3 regions of the Paracoccus sp. SSJ genome follow, and region 1 is predicted to be linked to each of the others. Evidence: riboswitches for the same ligand, from Rfam matches in the RefSeq annotation. Region 1 holds a riboswitch; each other region holds the start of a gene.
What was found. Region 1 has a riboswitch for cobalamin ahead of QPR87_RS14595 (TonB-dependent receptor plug domain-containing protein). Riboswitches for the same ligand answer to the same signal wherever they lie in the genome.
Positions count from the first base shown of each region.

Region 2: it holds a riboswitch for cobalamin, as region 1 does, so the genes downstream of both, QPR87_RS13590 (DUF1636 family protein) here and QPR87_RS14595 (TonB-dependent receptor plug domain-containing protein) in region 1, are expected to answer to the same signal.
Region 3: it holds a riboswitch for cobalamin, as region 1 does, so the genes downstream of both, QPR87_RS12085 (ribonucleoside triphosphate reductase) here and QPR87_RS14595 (TonB-dependent receptor plug domain-containing protein) in region 1, are expected to answer to the same signal.

Region 1 covers NZ_JASSPE010000013.1:2,868-8,549, reverse strand. The annotation lists gene QPR87_RS14605 (aminotransferase-like domain-containing protein) at 1-586, shown strand, start outside; gene QPR87_RS14600 (SLC13 family permease) at 608-2,383, opposite strand; cobalamin riboswitch at 2,530-2,744, shown strand; gene QPR87_RS14595 (TonB-dependent receptor plug domain-containing protein) at 2,880-4,787, shown strand; gene QPR87_RS14590 (ABC transporter substrate-binding protein) at 4,781-5,617, shown strand; gene QPR87_RS14585 (FecCD family ABC transporter permease) at 5,614-5,682, shown strand, end outside.
Region 2 covers NZ_JASSPE010000011.1:78,443-84,124, reverse strand. The annotation lists gene bluB (5,6-dimethylbenzimidazole synthase) at 1-563, shown strand, start outside; gene QPR87_RS13600 (DUF1801 domain-containing protein) at 567-983, opposite strand; gene cobO (cob(I)yrinic acid a,c-diamide adenosyltransferase) at 988-1,599, opposite strand; cobalamin riboswitch at 1,637-1,837, shown strand; gene QPR87_RS13590 (DUF1636 family protein) at 1,915-2,268, shown strand; gene cobW (cobalamin biosynthesis protein CobW) at 2,272-3,306, shown strand; gene cobN (cobaltochelatase subunit CobN) at 3,310-5,682, shown strand, end outside.
Region 3 covers NZ_JASSPE010000009.1:118,931-124,612, forward strand. The annotation lists gene QPR87_RS12075 ((2,3-dihydroxybenzoyl)adenylate synthase) at 1-690, opposite strand, end outside; gene QPR87_RS12080 (TonB-dependent receptor) at 1,050-3,128, shown strand; cobalamin riboswitch at 3,375-3,587, shown strand; gene QPR87_RS12085 (ribonucleoside triphosphate reductase) at 3,788-5,533, shown strand; gene nrdD (anaerobic ribonucleoside-triphosphate reductase) at 5,548-5,682, shown strand, end outside.

The DNA of each region.
Region 1 (5,682 bases):
TGAAGGCGAGCCCCTGCCCCGGCTGCTCGATCTGTCGGCGGCCGAGCGGCCCGGCCCCTATGACGGGCCGGTGGTCTATATGGGCTCGCTCTCCAAGGAACTGGCGCCGGGGCTGCGCATCGGCTGGGTGATCGCCGCGCCCCAGATGATCGCGGCGCTGGCCACCGCCAAGCAGGGCTCGGACATGTGTTCCAGCGGGCTGTCGCAGATGCTGGCGCTGCGGGCGCTGCAGGCGGGCATGACCGACCGCATCCGCCCCGAGGTGCTGTCGATCTATCGCGCCCGGCGCGACGCGCTTTGCGCCGCGATGCGACAGCACCTGTCCGCGGATCTGGACTGGCAGGTGCCGGTCGGCGGCATGTTCGTCTGGGCCACGGCGCGCGATCCGCGGCTGGACACCGACCGGCTGCTGCATCATGCGATGGCGCAGGGGGTCTGCATTTCGCCCTCCAGCGTCTTCGACCCCGAGGGGCTGGACCGTCGTTCGCTGCGGATCAACTTTACCCTGAACCCGCCCGAGCGGCTGGAGGAGGGCTGCCGCCGCCTGGCCCGCGCCATCCGCGCCGCGCTGGCCGAGGTCGGTTGAACCGGCCCGTCTTTTGGCCTGTCACACCGGCCAGACCAGCAGGATCAGCGGCACGCCGGTCAGCACGACCAGCGCCGACAGCGGCGCGCCCAGCCGGGCGTAGTCGCCGAAGCGATAGCCGCCCGGCCCCATGACCAGCGTGTTGCACTGGTGCCCGATGGGGGTCAGGAAATCGCAGCCGGCACCGACCGCCACCGCCATCAGGAAGGCATCGGGCCGATAGCCGAGCTGGCTGGCGAAAGTCGCCGCGATCGGCGCCATGACCAGCACCGTCGCGGCATTGTTCAGGAACGGCGTGACCGCCATGGCCGCGACCAGGATCAGCGTCAGCGCCCCCCAGACCGGCAGGCCCATCGCCGCCTGCGACAGCCAGGCACCCAACAGGTCGGTCACGCCGGTCTTTTGCAGCGCCTCGCTGACCGGGATCAGCGCGCCCAGCATGATCAGGATAGGCCATTCGATGGCCTCATAAGCCTCTTCGGCACTGATCGCGCCGGTCAGGATCATCAGCACGGCGGCGGCGAAAAAGGCGATGGCGACCGGCACCAGCCCCGCCGCCGTCGCCGCCATGGCCACCGCCAGGATCAGCACCGGCAGCAATTGCTTGCGCACCCCGCCCAGCCGGATGTCGCGCTCGGCCAGCGGCAAGAGGCCCAGCACCCGCATCCGCTCGGGCAAAAGCTCGATCGGCCCCTGCACCAGCAGCACGTCGCCCGCCGCCAGTACCGTCTGGCTGAGCCGCTGCGTCATGCGATGGCCGGCACGCGAGATGGCGATCAGGTTCACGCCGTGCTGGTCGAACAGCGCGATCCGCCCCACGCTTTGCCCCACCAGCAGCGAGGCGGGCGCGATCACCGCCTCGATGACGCCGATCTTGTCGGCGGGCAGTCCCTCTTCGGCCGCCGCATCCTGCCGGGTCAGCTCCATTCCCAGCTTGGTCACCGCGCGCTCCAGCGCATTCGGCTCGCCGCGTAAAAGCAGCGTGTCGCCCGTCTCGATCACCGTGTCGGGCAGCGTCACGGCACGGCGCGCGCCGCCCCGGATGAGGCCGGTGACGGCCACCTCGCCGTCGACGGCGCCCAGATAATCGCCCACCGTCATGCCGACGATGCCGGCGCCCTCGGGCACGGTGGCCTCGGTGTGATAGTCGCTGATGTTCACCGCCTCGCTCAACGACGCGGTGGCGCGGCGGTCCCTGGGCAGCAGGCGATGGGCGAATTGCAGGAAGACCAGCCCGACCAGCGACAGGCCGATGCCGACCGGGGCATAGTCGAACATGGTGAAGGGCTCGCCCGTCATCTGCTCGCGCACCCGCGAGACGATGATGTTGGGCGAGGTGCCGACCAGCGTGATCAGCCCGCCCAAGAGCGAGCCGAAGGCCATCGGCATCAGATAGACCGAGGGCGAATGCCTCGAACGCCGCGCCATCTTCAGCGCCGCCGGCATCAGCATGGCCAGCGCGCCGATGTTCTTGACCAGCGCCGACAGGAAGGTGACCGAGCCGACCAGCACCAGAAGCTGCCAGCGCAGCCTGCGCAACCGCAGGAGCACGCGGCGCATCACCGCCTCGATCACGCCCGAGCGCGAGATGCCGGCGCTGACCACCAGCGCACTGCCGACGATGATGACGATATCGTCGCTGAAGCCGCGAAACGCCTCGTCCGGCTTGACCGTGCCCGCCACCAGCGAGGCGAGCAGCGCGATCATCGCCACCACGTCGTAGCGCAGCCGCCCCCAGACGAACATCGCCATCATCGCGCAAAGGATCAGCACGGCCAGGATCTGCGGCATGGCCATCGGTTTGTCCGCCCTCCCTTTCGCGCACGGATGCCTGGACCCAATGCGGCGGCCGCGGGGCAGGTTCCGCCGCCCGCCGGCCCCCGCCGGACAGAATGTCGCGTCCGGTGCCAAGGATGGCGCTTGACAGCCGGCGCCCCGCTGCGGCAATGCGGGGCCGCTACGGTTCCGGCGCGATCTGCCGGATGAAAAGGGAACACCGGCGCGCCCATCGCCGCGATGCGGACGGGCAAGGCCGGGGCTGCCCCCGCAACTGTAGGCGGTGAGCGAAGGCCGAAGGCGCCACTGGGAAGATCCCCGGGAAGGCCGGCCCAAGCGATGATCCGCCAGCCAGGAGACCTGCCGCAGCGATCACCCATTTCCGGCGCGGGGCGCGTCTGGAAAGCGGCCTTCCGCAGAGGTGACAGTCGCCATCCCGCGGCCGGGCTGCCCTTGGCCTTTCCGCAGGACAGTTCTGCAAATCGCGGGCCGGATCCCGCGCTGGAAAGGCTTTGGAATGTTGTTCAGAACCCCGGCTTCCCTGCTGGCCGCCACCGCCCTGCTCCTGCCCGCCGCCGCAACGGGGCAGGAAGGCCAGGCCCCCGTCATGCTTGACCCGGTGGTCCTGTCGGGCGGGCTGTCGCCCGTCGCCGAAAGCGCCTATGGCCGGGCCTACAGCATCCTGACCGCCGAGGATTTGCGGCAGCGCGGCTTCGTCACCGTCCAGGACGCGCTGCGCGACCTGCCCGGGCTTGCCGTGACCTCGACCGGCGAGACCCTGACCAAGGTCCGCATCCGCGGGGGCGAAGCCAATCATGTGCTGGTGCTGATCGACGGGGTCGAGGCCAACTCTCCCGGCAACGGAGACTATGTCTTCAGCGGTCTTCTGACCGAGGATGTCGAGCGCATCGAGGTGCTGCGCGGCCCGCAATCGACCATCTACGGCGCCAATGCCGCCGCCGGGGTGATCGCGATCACCACCCGCCGCGCCTCTGTCCCGGGGCTGAGCTATGGCGGCGGGATCGAGATCGGCGGGCTGGGCACCCGCGCCGCCAGCGCCCATCTCCGCGCCATGGGCGAGCGCGGCCAGATCAGCTTCTCGGCGGCGACACGCCGCACCGATGGCGAGGACGCCTCGCGCACGCCCGGCGGCGATACCGAGTTCAACAACCGCGAGACGCTGACCCTCGGTGGCTCCTACGACATCGCCGAGGCCGTGACCGCCGGCTTCACCCTGCGCCGGACCTGGCAGGAATACGGCTACGACCGGGCGATCGACCCGGTGGATTCCCCCGACGACCATGTGATCGACACACCGCACACCGCCGACCGCAACGAAACCTATGGCTCGCTCTGGATCGAGGCCGAGGCGCTGGGGGGCAGGCTGCTGAACCGCTTCGCCGTCTCGGGCTCCAACCAGGCCACGGACCATTTCAACGACAGCGTGCCGGATTACGACGACGCCTCGCGGCTGCGGGATTTCAGGTATACCGGCACATGGGCGCTGGACGGCGGCAATGCCCGCAATTCCGCGCAAAAGCTCAATTTCGCGGTGCAGAAGAAGCGCGAGATCTATGAGAGCTCCTATGCACCGGGCGGCCGGTATGAGCGCGACACCAGATCGCTCGCGCTGGAATATCAGGGCCAGTTCGACAACGGGATCGGCATCCAGGCCGGCCTGCGGCGCGATTTCAACGACGATTTCCGCAACGCGACCACCTGGAACATCGCTGGCGCATGGCAATTGCCCGATCGCGACCTGCGCCTGCGCGCGGCCGCCGGCAAGGCCATCGTCAATCCCACCATGTTCGAGCTTTATGGCTATGCGCCGGGCAGCTATAGCGGCAACCCGGACCTGACGCCGGAAACCAGCCGCAGCTATGAAATCGGCGCCGACTGGAGTTTCGCAGCGGGACGGGCTGCGCTGGGGGCGACCCTGTTCACCAGCAAGGTCGAGGACATGATCGTCGGGGCCGGCACCACCTCGCAAAACATCGCCGGCACCAGCACGCGCAAGGGGTTCGAGGCCGATCTGCACTATGAAGCCACCGATTGGCTGCGGCTGGGCGCGACCTATACCTATACCGACGCCCGCACGGAAGACGACGATCCCATCCCGCGCCAGCCGCGCCACCAGCTTGGGCTGCGCGCCACGGGCGATTTTGCCGGGGGTCGCGGCTCGGCCACGGCCGATCTGCGCTATGTCGCGGGCAATTACGACGAGGAATGGTTCAGAAGCTGGACCCCGCCCACCACCGAACTGCCCGATTTCGTGACGGTGAACCTGGCCGCGCAATACGACCTGACCGAAAACCTGCGCCTGACCGGCCGCGTGGTGAACCTGTTCGACCGGGATTATTCCGAGGCCTGGGGCTATTACGGCCAGGGCCGCACCTTCTATGCCGGCCTGACGGCGCAATGGTAGGACGGCTTTGCCTTGCCGCCTGCCTTCTGGCCGGCCTGATCCTGCCCGCCGCGGCCGAGCCGCCGCGCCGGGTGCTGTCCGTGAACCTGTGCACCGACCAGCTGGCGATGCTGCTGGCTGCGCCGGGGCAGATCGTCTCGGTCTCGTATCTGGCGCAGGATCCCACCGCCTCGGCCATGGCGGATCAGGCCGCGCGCCTGCCCGCCAATCGCGGCCGGGCGGAGGAGATCTTCCTGATGCGGCCCGACCTGGTGCTGGCCGGCGCCTGGAGTTCGCCCGAGACGATCCGGCTGCTGCAACGCCTAGACATCCCGGTCGAGGTGTTCCCGGTCGAAACCGACATCGCCGGCATCCGCGCCAATATCCGCCGCATGGGCGATGTCCTGGGCCGGCAGGCCCGGGCAAAGGCGCTGCTGGCGCGTTTCGACGCCGATCTGGCCCGGCTGGCCGACGCGCCCCCGGGGCCGCGGCCGCGGGCCGCGCTCTACATGGTAAACGGCTACAGTTCCGGCCGCGACAGCCTGGCCGGGCAGATCGTCGCGCTGGCGGGCTTCGACAATGTCGCCGACGATCTCGGCCTGCCGGCGGGCGGGGTGGTGCCGCTGGAGGCGCTGCTGCTCTCGGGTCCCGACCTGCTGGTCGAGGGCCGCCGCTATCCCGGCAGTTCGCGCGCGCAGGAGGTGCTGGACCACCCCGCGCTCAAGGCGCTGAGCCGGGGCCGGCCCGCCGAGGTCATGTCCGATCCCGACTGGGTCTGCGGCACCCCCCACATCCTGCGCGCCATAGCCCAGTTGCGCGACGCGCGCCTTGCCTTGCAGGCCCGGCCATGACCGCGCCGCGCTATCCGCTGCTGATCGCCGCGCTGTCGCTGCTGGTAGCGGCGCTGTTCCTGGCC
Region 2 (5,682 bases), on a different contig from region 1:
TGCGGCATTTCCGCGACGACCCGATCCCCGAGCCGCTGCTGGACGAATTGCACGCGGCGATGGAACTGTCGCCCTCGGTCGGCAATGCCCGGCCCTGGCAGGTGATCCGGGTCGAAAGTCCGGCCCTGCGGGCCAAGATCCGCGCCGATTTCCTGCGCTGCAATGCCCAGGCCGCAGGCCGCTACCAGGGCCGGCAGCGGCAGGAATACGATGCGCTGAAGCTCGCCGGCCTGGACCATGCACCTGTCTGGCTGGCCGTCTTTACCCAGATCGACCCGTCCGAGGGCCACGGCCTGGGCCGCGCCACCATGCCGCAGACCCTGCGGCAGTCGACGGCCATGGCGATCCATGCGCTGTGGCTGGCGGCGCGGGTGCGCAACCTGGGCCTTGGCATGGTCTCGATCCTCGACCCCGCGCGGATCACGGCGCTGCTGCAAGCGCCGCAGGACTGGGAATTCTCGGCACTCATCTGCCTCGGCTGGCCCGAGTTCGCCGACGACACGCCGCTGCTGCACCGCACCGGCTGGCAGGAAAACATCGCGCGGGACTGGCAGCGGCGCTGAGCGCTACATCTTCTCGCCCGGCAGGCGGCTGGCCTGCCTGACCCAGTCGGCGAATTGTTTCTCGTCGAACGGTCCCTCGGGGATATGCAGGTAGCGCACCTCCGGCTGCTTCGAGGCGACCCGCGGCATCGGTTCAAGCTGCGTGCCGCGAAAGAAGCCGACCTTGATGTATTTCGTCATGCAATGGAAGCTGAGGAACCAGTGCCCCTCCTCGACCCCGTAAAGGGGCGAGTTCCATTTCACCGCCTTCTTCACCCCCGGCACGGCGCGGGTGATGATCTCGTCCAGTTTCCGGCCGATCCCCTGCTTCCAGCCCGGCATGGCGGCGATATAGGCGCGGACCGGCGCCTCGCCATAGCCCTTGGGGATCTGCGGATTGCCGCCCGAAAGCAGCTTCGGCTTGTCCTGCGATTTCTCCATGCTCCTAGAACTCCACGCCCGGCTGGGCCTTGATCCCGTCGCGGAACGGGTGCTTGACCTGCTCCATCTCGGTCACAAGATCGGCCAGCGCGATAAGTTCCGGCTTGGCGTTGCGCCCGGTCAGCACGACATGGGTCATCGGCGGCTTTTCGTCGCGCAGGAAGGCCAGCACCTCGTCCAGGTCCAGGTAGTCATAGCGCAGTGCGATGTTGATCTCGTCCAGCAGCACCATGCGGATCGAGGGATCGCGGATCAGCTCCTTGGCCTTTTCCCAGCCGGCGCGGGCGGCGGCGATGTCGCGCTCGCGATCCTGGGTTTCCCATGTAAAGCCCTCGCCCATGGCATGAAACTGGCACAACTCGCCGAAATGCGTGGTCAGCAACCGCCGCTCGCCGGTATCCCACGCGCCCTTGATGAACTGGACCACCGCGCAGGGCATGCCATGGGCGATGCAGCGCAGGATCATGCCGAAGCCCGACGAGGACTTGCCCTTGCCCTTGCCGGTATGGACGATGACCAGGCCCTTTTCGCCCTGCTTTTCCTGCATCATCCTGTCGCGGGCGGCCTTGATCCGGGCCATCTTCTCGGCGTGGCGGGTGTTGTCGTCGGCCTGCATCGGGCACTCCTTCGCTTGACAAGTCGGGACCGGGCGCGCACAGACATGGGGCGCTGGTTCCTGTCCTATGACAGGCTAAGAGGGAATGCGACAGGCAACCGCCTGAAAGCAGCCGCCCCCGCGACCGTGACCGGAAAGGTCGCCCCTCTGCCACTGGCGAAAGCCGGGAAGGCGGGGCGGCCGTGGGCCCAGGCCCGAATCCGCAAGCCGGGAGACCTGCCGGTGCAGAAGAATTGACCGGCGGACGGGGTGTTCCCGCTGGGGCTTGGGGCATTTGCGCCCCTGCGCCCTGCCGCCATAACGGATGAAGGGCGCATGACAGTCACGCTGCATGTCTGCATCACCTGCCGCGCCGGCCAGCCCGTCCCCGAGGGCGAGCCCGTGCCCGGCGCGCGGCTGCACGACGCACTGACCGCCGAAGGCCCACCCGAGGGCGTGCGCATCGTCCCGGTCGAATGCCTGTCCGCCTGCGCCAACGGCGCCGCCATCGCGCTGTCGGCGCCGGGCCGCTGGACCTATGTCTATGGCCGGATGGAGGCCGGGGACGCCCCCGAGATCCTGGCCGGCGCCGCGGCTTACGCCCAGGCCCCCGACGGCATCGTGCCCTGGCGCGAGCGCGTCACGATTTTCCGCAAGCGCAGCCTCGCGCGCATTCCCCCGATTGGATGAGAGATGAGCGACCTGACCAAGACCCCCGTGACCGTCATCACCGGCTTTCTCGGCGCCGGCAAGACCACGCTGATCCGTCACCTGATGTCGCAGCCGCAGGGCAAGCGGCTGGCGGTGCTGGTCAATGAATTCGGGACCATGGGCGTCGATGGCGAGATCCTGAAATCCTGCGCCGACGAGAACTGCCCGGCCGAGAACATCATGGAGCTGTCGAACGGCTGCATCTGCTGCACCGTCGCCGACGATTTCATCCCGACGCTGGAGCGGCTGATGGCGATGCCCGTCAAGCCCGATCACATCCTGATCGAGACCTCGGGCCTTGCGCTGCCCAAGCCGCTGCTGAAGGCCTTCGACTGGCCGGCGATCCGCTCGCGCATCACCGTTGACGGGGTGATCGCGCTGGCCGATGCCGAGGCCGTGGCCGCCGGCCGCTTCGCCCCCGACGAGGCCGCCGTCGAGGCGCAGCGCGCAACTGATCCCAGCCTGGACCACGAGACGCCGCTTTCCGAGGTCTTCGAGGACCAGATCGCCTGCGCCGACATCGTGCTGCTGTCCAAGGCCGACCTGGCCGGCGAGAACGGGCTGGCCGCCGCCCGCGCGGTGATCGAGGCCGAGGCCCCGCGCAAGCTGCCGATCCTGCCGCTGACCGATGGGGTGATCGACCCGCGCGTGATCCTGGGCCTGGGTGCGGCGGCCGAGGACGACCTTGCCGCCCGCCCCAGCCATCACGACGGCGCCGACGATCACGAGCATGACGATTTCGACTCGGTGGTGATCGAACTGGCCGAGATCGCCGATCCCAGCGACCTTGCCGCCCGCATCGAGCGGCTGGCGCGCGAGCAGAACATCCTGCGCGTCAAGGGCCATGTCGCCGTCGCCGGCAAGCCCATGCGCCTGTTGGTGCAGGCGGTGGGCGAACGGGTGCGCCATCAATACGACCGGCCCTGGGGCGACGGCCCCCGCGCCTCGCGCCTCGTGGTGATCGCCGAGCATGACGACATCGACGAGGCCGCGATCCGGGCGGTCCTGGCCGCGTAAGCCATGCATGTCGTCTTTCGCGAAAGCCGTGGGCTTGAGGAAACCGAGGTCCCGACCGACCCCGGCCAAAGCCCCGCCGACCTGGTCGTGCTGTCCTATTCGGACAGCGACCTGGGCGCTTTCGCGGCAGGCTGGCACAGGGCTGGCGAGGGCCTGCCCGCGCTGCGGCTGTGCAACCTCTCGGCGCTGCGGCATCCGGTTTCCGTCGATCAATATTGCGAGGCCACGCTTTCCGGCGCCCGCGCCGTGCTGGTCCGGCTGATCGGCGGCGAGCCCTATTGGCCTTACGGCACAGCCAGCCTGCAGGATCTGGCGCGCAGGCGGGGCATCGCACTGGCCTTCCTGCCGGCGGACGGTCGGCCCGATCCGACGCTGGACCGTTTCTCGACCTTGCCGGTGCCGGTGCTGCGCCGGCTGGCGGCGCTTTGCGACGAAGGCGGCGCGGTCGCGGCGCAGATGGCACTGGCGGAACTGGCGCAGGCGGCAGGACTGCCCGCCGCCCCGGTCCATGGCGAGGCCGCGATCCCGCAATGGGGTTTCTACGATCCCGACGCAGGCGTGACCGCAGGCCCCACGCCGGGCGAGGCCCCGGTGCTGGTCAGCTTCTATCGCAGCTACCTGACCGCGGCCGACCTTGCGCCGGTGGATGCGATGATCCGGGCCCTGCGCGGGGCGGGCTTTGCCGCGACCGGGGTGTTCGCGCCCTCGCTCAAGGCACCGGGCTTTGCCGCTTGGCTGGCGCCGCATCTGTCCGGCCTTGCGGCGGTGGTGAACCTGACCGCCTTTTCCGCGCGCGACGATGCGGGCGCCACGCCCTTCGACGGCACGGATTGCCCCGTGTTCCAGGTGGCGCTGTCCACCGCGCCCCGCGCCCTGTGGGCAGCCGAGGACCGGGGGCTTTCCGCCGCCGACCTGGCCATGCATGTCGTGCTGCCCGAGGTCGATGGCCGCATCTTCCTGGGCGCCGTCAGCTTCAAGCAACCGCAGGTCCGCGACCCGGCGCTGGAGTTCTCGCGCCTGATCCACGCCCCGGACATGGGCCGCATCAACGCGGCGGTGGCGCGGATCAAGGCATGGCACCGGCTGCGGCAAGCGTCGCGACGCGCCGTCGTGCTCTCCACCTATCCCGGCAAGGCGCATCAACTGGCCCATGCGGTGGGGCTGGACGCGTTGGCATCATGCGGCGCAATCCTTGGCATCCCGCATGACGACTTGGGCCGCCGACTGACGGTCGAGCGAATCCACTGGCCGCTCTCGGACTACCGCGAGGCGCTGACCCGCCTGCCCCAACGCCTGCAAGACGACCTGCGCGCGGCATGGGGCGAACCGCCGCCCGACGGCTTCCGCTTCGCCGCCATCCGCCACGGCGCCGACCTGATCGCCCTGCAACCCGAACGCGGCGAGGCAAAGACCCGCGCCGACGATTACCACGACCTGACGCGCACCCCGCGCCACGAATATGTCGCGTTCTACCTCTGGCTGCGGACCCAGGCGGACGCCATGATCCACATGGGCGCGCATGGCACGCTGGAATGGCTGCCGGGGAAATCCGTAGCCCTGTCCGGGGAATGCTGGCCCGAGGCGCTGCTGGACGACCTGCCGGTGATCTATCCCTTCATCGTCAACGATCCCGGCGAGGCCGCGCAGGCCAAGCGCCGGCTTTCGGCCGTGACGCTGGGCCACCTGCCGCCGCCGCTCGTGGACTCGGGCGTCCCCGAAAACCTGACGCATCTGGAACGGCTGCTGGACGAATATTCCACCGCCGACGGGCTGGACCCCCGTCGCCGCGACCGGCTGATCCTCGCCATCCGCGACGAGGCCCGCGCCGCCGGGGTCGAGGCCGATCTTGGCCTGCCCCCCGACGCGGCACCGGCCGAGGCGATCCCGCTGATCGACCGTTTCCTTTGCGATCTCAAGGACAGCCGCTTCGGCGATGGGCTGCACGTCTATGGCACCGGCCCCTGCGGCAAGGCCGAACGCGACGGGCTGGCCGGTGCGCTCGCCGGCAAGCGGGTGGCGCCCGGCCCCTCGGGCTCGCCGGCGCGCGGGCGGCAGGACGTGCTGCCGACCGGGCGCAACCTCTTTGCCGTCGATCCGCGCGCCGTGCCCTCGCGCGCCGCCCACGCGCAAGGGGTGAAGCTGGCCGAGGAACTGTTGCGCCGCCACTTGCAGGACCATGGCGACTGGCCCAAGGGGCTGGTCGTGGACCTGTGGGGCAGCGCCACCATGCGCACGGCAGGCGAGGAATTCGCCATGGCGCTGCATCTGGCCGGTCTCAGCCCGCGCTGGGATGCCGCCTCGGGCCGCGTCGCGGGCATCGAGATCCTGCCTTTGGCCGAACTGGGCCGACCACGGATCGACGTGACGCTGAGGGTC
Region 3 (5,682 bases), on a different contig from region 1:
GCCGTCCAGCCCGCTGGCCGCCACCGCCATGCGGATGTTGTAAAGATATTCCATGTGCCGGCGCGGGATCAGCTTGGGCACGCCGGTCGTCCCGCCCGAGATCTGGAAACAGGCCACGTCCTCGGCATTGGGACCGGCCGGCAACGGGAGATCGGGACGGAACAGGCTGTCGAAGGGCGTCGCGTCCCGGCCGTCGCCCAGCACCACCACATGCCGGACCGAGGGAACCTTGTCCTGCACCCGCCGGGCCAGCGCCACCATGTCATACCCCCCGGGCTCCTGCGCCGTCAGGATCGCGCGGGCGCCGGTGAAATCGGCAAACTGGCCAAGCTCAAGGTCGCGATGCCCGGGCAAGGCCAGCACCGGCACGACGCCCAGCCGGCAAAGCGCGAAGAACAGCGTGACGAATTCCCCGCAATTGGGGAATTGCACCACCACCCGGTCGCCGCGAACCAGTCCCAGCGCCGAAAGCCCGCCCGCCAATGCCAGCGCATCGCGGTGCAACCGGTCGTAACCGATCTGCCGCGCATCGTCGATCAGGGCGATCCGCCGACCCAGCCGCCCGGCTTGCCGCGCCAGCAGGTCGAAGAATGTCTCGTATCGCCAGATCCCGGCCTCGCGGTAACGGTCAGCGACGTCCCGGGGCCAGAACGGGCAGCGGGCCTGCCAGTCCAGAGCGTGATCTGCCACAGCAATCTCCTTTCGCAATCCGCTGGCGAAGGGTGGGCAAATCTTCCTTGATAGGGAGGACCATGTCCGCTCCGCCGAAATCCCGACCGTGACGACTGGCGGAGGGCTGAACGCACGGTATCTTATCTTTTTTATCGGATTACTGTCGCACAACTGCAGATGGGTGTAAAGTGATCCTGCGGCGCAGGTTGTGGCGCAGGGGTCACGCCCTGGATTCCCAGGCGCCGCCACCCCTTGCCCCAAGCCTTGTCAATCGGTTAACCCGGCGCTGTCGCTCGGCGGTTTCCCGCCGGCGGAACGGAATCGCAAATCGCAGCCAGCATTCGCCAGCCCGCAGTAGATCTGGATAGGGTTTGGAGATGAATGGACATAAAATCCCGGTGCTGCTTGGCACGGTCGCCATGCTGGCATTGGCCACGGCCCCCGCGCTGGCTCAGGACAATCAGGGCATGGCCGAGACGCTGCGGCTGGACGAAATCGTCCTGACCGGCGAAAAGCAGGCGCGCAGCATCAAGGATACCGCCTCTTCGGTGGCCGTCCTGACCACGCGCGACCTTGAGGAGAGCGGCGGGCAGGACAGCATCGCCGATGCGGCGACGGGCATCGCCAACGTGACCTATGTCGCCTCGGGCGGCCAAGGCGGCGCCCCCACCATTCGCGGGCAGGACAGCGAGGGTCCGAATTCCGGCGCGGTGGCCTTCTTCGGCGGCACGGCCCCGCGGCTGGCCTTCAATCTGGACGGGCATTATCTGGGCTACAACGAGATCGTCTGGGGCAGCCAGGCGCTTTGGGACGTCGAGTCGATCGAGGTCTTTCGCGGCCCGCAGACCGCGACCCAGGGCGCGAACTCGATCGCCGGGGCGATCATCGTCAAGACCAAGGATCCGACTTTCCAGCCCGAGGGCGCCGCGCAGCTGGAATATGGCAGCCACAGCCGCCGCCGCGCCAGCCTGATGGCCTCGGGGCCCTTGTCCGAGGATCTGGCCGGGCGCATCGCCGTCGACTACTGGGCGCGCGACAATTACATCGACTATACCAACCCCGACTTCGCGGTGGGCTCGACCGACCAGGACCATGAATCCCGCACCATCCGCGCCAAGCTGCTGTGGCAGCCGCAGGAGATCCCGGGGCTCGAGGGCAAGCTGACCTTCTCGCACAGCCTGACCAACCGGCCGAACTGGGAAGCCGCGACCGAGCCCTATGAGGATCTGGAAAGCGCCACCGCCTCGAATCCCAGCTGGCGGCTGCGCACGAACACCACCATCCTTGATGTCAGCTATGAATTCGGCAATGGCTGGACGTTGTTCAACCAGCTGCAATATTCCGACATCTGGGTCAAACGCTCGACCGAGCCGGTCAGCGCGGGCACAGCGATCCTGGATCAGGACGTGACCTCGAACGAGACGCGCGTAACCTTCGGGACGCCCGAGGACCGGATCAGCGGCGTAGCGGGACTGTTCGTCTCGCGCACCGATTCGGACGAGCTTCTGGATTACCGCGGCACCACCACCTATGACGACCGCAAGGACAGCCTGGGGATATTCGCCGAAACCACCTGGCGCCTTGCCGACCGCTGGAGCCTGACCGGCGGGCTGCGCTATCAGCGCGACGACATCACCCGGCGCGGCGTGTCGAGCTTTACCCCGAACGTGCTGGATTACGACGAAAGCTTCGACGCCTGGCTGCCCAGGATCGCGCTGGCCTATGACCTGGACGAGTCGACCCGCATCGGCGCCATGATCAGCAAGGGCTACAACCCGGGCGGGGTGACGCTGAACCTGACCAGCGGGGAATACGTGCCCTTCGATGCCGAGACCTCGTGGAACTACGAGATCTTCGGCCGCACCCGGTTGCTGGACGACCGGCTGGAACTGACCGGCAACCTGTTCTACACCCAGCTCCATGATGCGCAGCGCTATGTCGTGACCAGCCTGCCCGAGAACATCGGCAGTTCGATCACCGTCAATGCCGAGCGCGCCAAGTCCTATGGCCTGGAACTGGGGATGGACTATCTGCTGCGCGACAATCTGCGGGTCAAGGCGGGGCTGGGCCTGTTGCATACCGAGATCAGCCGCTTCACCAGCGCGGCGGCGGATTACCAGGGCCATCGCTTCGGCCGGTCCCCGGACTATACGCTTTCGCTGGCGGCCGATTGGGACATCACCCCGGAATGGCGGCTCAGCGGCCAGCTGCGCCATACCGACGGCTATTATTCCGACGACAACGAGGACCGCGACACCTGGGTCGATTCCTATACCGTGGCCAATGCCCGGCTGACTTGGCAACCGCGCGAGAACCTGCAGGCCTTCGCCTATGTCAACAACCTGTTCGACGACCGCTCGGTGACCTATCTGCGGGCCAGCCGCTCGATCGGCGGCTTCGAGGCCACCGTGGTCGAGCCACGCGAGCTGGGTATCGGCCTGAAGATGACCTTCTGATGCGAACGAATGCCCCGACAAGGATCGGGGCATTCATCTTCTCTAAGAGCCTGCTGATCCATCGGGCCTGGACTGGCCGGTTCCGAATTGTACGACGCTCTACCACGAGCAGAAAATTTGCATGTACAAAACCGTATCGGCCTGCTTCAGGTCCGCTGCACCCGTTGTTGTGAGCGGTCTGACTTCCTCTCTTGGACAAAGTGTCGCAGGTCAATACAACATCTTGACGGATACGGCGCCTTAATCCCTATATGTAGGCATCACGGTTCTTTCGGGTCGATCCGGCCCGAAAGCGAAGAGGGAAGCCGGTGCGCCTTTCGGAGCAAGGCCGGCGCTGCCCCCGCAACTGTAAGCAGCGAGCCTGCGCCGGATCACGCCACTGGTGCCGCACGGCATTGGGAAGGCCGGCAAGGGCCGCGACCTGCGAGCCAGGAGACCTGCCGTGACGATGACGATGAACCACGGGCGGGGTGTCCCGGCGGTGCGCCTGGCAATGCGGCCTTGTCGCCGCAGGGCTCCATGCGTCCTGGCCTGCCCCGCCCACAGCAGCACGGGGAACAGATGCGGCCATTCTTCACCACCAGACCTGCCGAGGCCGGCGTCGCCGTCCGCAGCACCGCAAGGGCGGCAGCAAGCCGCAGGCAAGGGAGGGCGCGTTGATGCCGGCGCCGCTTACGCCCCCGCCCGCCGCGCCGGCAAGGGATGTCGCCGTCGATGTCGCCTCGTCGGTCAACGAATACTTGAACCGTGCCGATTGGCGGGTGAATGCCAACGCCAACCAGGACTATTCGCTCGGCGGGCTGATCCTGAACGTCTCGGGCAAGGTGGTGGCCAACTACTGGCTGTCGCATGTCTATCCGCTTGCCATGGGCGAGGCGCACCGCCGGGGCGACCTGCATATCCACGACCTCGACATGCTGGCCGGCTATTGCGCCGGCTGGTCGCTGCGCACCTTGCTGACCGAGGGCTTCAACGGCGTCCCCGGCAAGGTCGAGGCCGGGCCGCCGAAACGCCTGTCCAGCGCCATCGGCCAGATCGTGAACTTCCTGGGAACGCTGCAAAACGAATGGGCCGGCGCGCAGGCCTTCAGTTCCTTCGACACCTATATGGCCCCCTTCATCCGCAAGGATGGCTTGGGCTATGCCGAGGTGCGGCAGGCCATGCAGGAGCTGATCTTCAACCTCAACGTCCCCTCGCGCTGGGGCACGCAGACCCCGTTCACCAACCTGACCTTCGACTGGGTCTGCCCCGAGGATCTGCGCGACCAGGTGCCCGTGATCGGCGGTCAGCCAATGAATTTCACCTATGGCGCCTTGCAGGCCGAGATGGACATGATCAACCGCGCCTATATCGAGGTGATGACGCGCGGCGACGAAAAGGGCCGGGTCTTCACCTTTCCGATCCCGACCTACAACATCACGCCGGACTTTCCCTGGGACAGCGAGAACGCCAAGCTGCTGTTCGCGATGACGGCGAAATACGGCCTGCCCTATTTCCAGAACTTCCTGAACTCGGACCTCAAGCCGAACATGGTGCGGTCCATGTGCTGCCGGCTGCAACTGGACCTGACCGAGCTGCTGAAACGCGGCAACGGCCTGTTCGGCAGCGCCGAGCAGACCGGCTCGCTGGGCGTCGTCACCGTCAACTGCGCGCGGCTGGGCCATCTGCACAAGGGCAACGAGGCCGGGCTCCGGCGTCGCCTGGACGAATTGCTCGACCTGGGCCGCGACAGCCTGGAGATCAAGCGCCGGGTGATCCAGCGGCTGATGGACGACGGGCTGTTTCCCTATAGCCGGCGCTACCTGGGCACGCTGCGCAACCATTTTTCGACCCTGGGCGTGAACGGCATCAACGAGATGATCCGCAACTTCACCGACGATGCACATGACATCACCACGAGCTGGGGCCATGGCTTCGCGCTGCGGCTGCTCGACCATCTGCGGGCGCGCATCACCGCCTTCCAGGAACAGACCGGACATCTCTATAACTTGGAGGCGACGCCGGCAGAGGGCACCACCTATCGCTTCGCCAAGGAGGACCGCAAGCGTTTCCCCGGCATTCTCCAGGCCGGCACCGAACACGAGCCTTACTACACAAACTCGAGCCAGCTTCCGGTCGGCTTTACCGACGACCCGTTCGAGGCGCTGGAACGGCAAGAGGCGCTGCAGCGCAAATACACCGGCGGCACGGTCTTGCATCTCTACATGGGCACGCAGCTGTCCTCGGCCGAGGCCTGCCGCAAGCTGGTGCGCCGGGCACTGGAGAACTTCGGCCTGCCCTACATCACCGTCACGCCGACATTCTCGGTCTGCCCCAGGCATGGCCATATCGCGGGCGAACACGCGTTCTGCCCGCGCTGCGACGAAGAGCTTATCGCGAAAAAGCGGCAATCGGCCGCGCATTGAGAAAGGAAAAGACCATGTTCGACGACCGGAAAACCGGACCGGAAGAGATCCTGCTGGCGGATGAGGAACGCCAGCCCTGCGAGATCTGGACGCGGGTGATGGGCTATCACCGCCCGGTATCCTCGTTCAACCGCGGCAAGAAGGGCGAA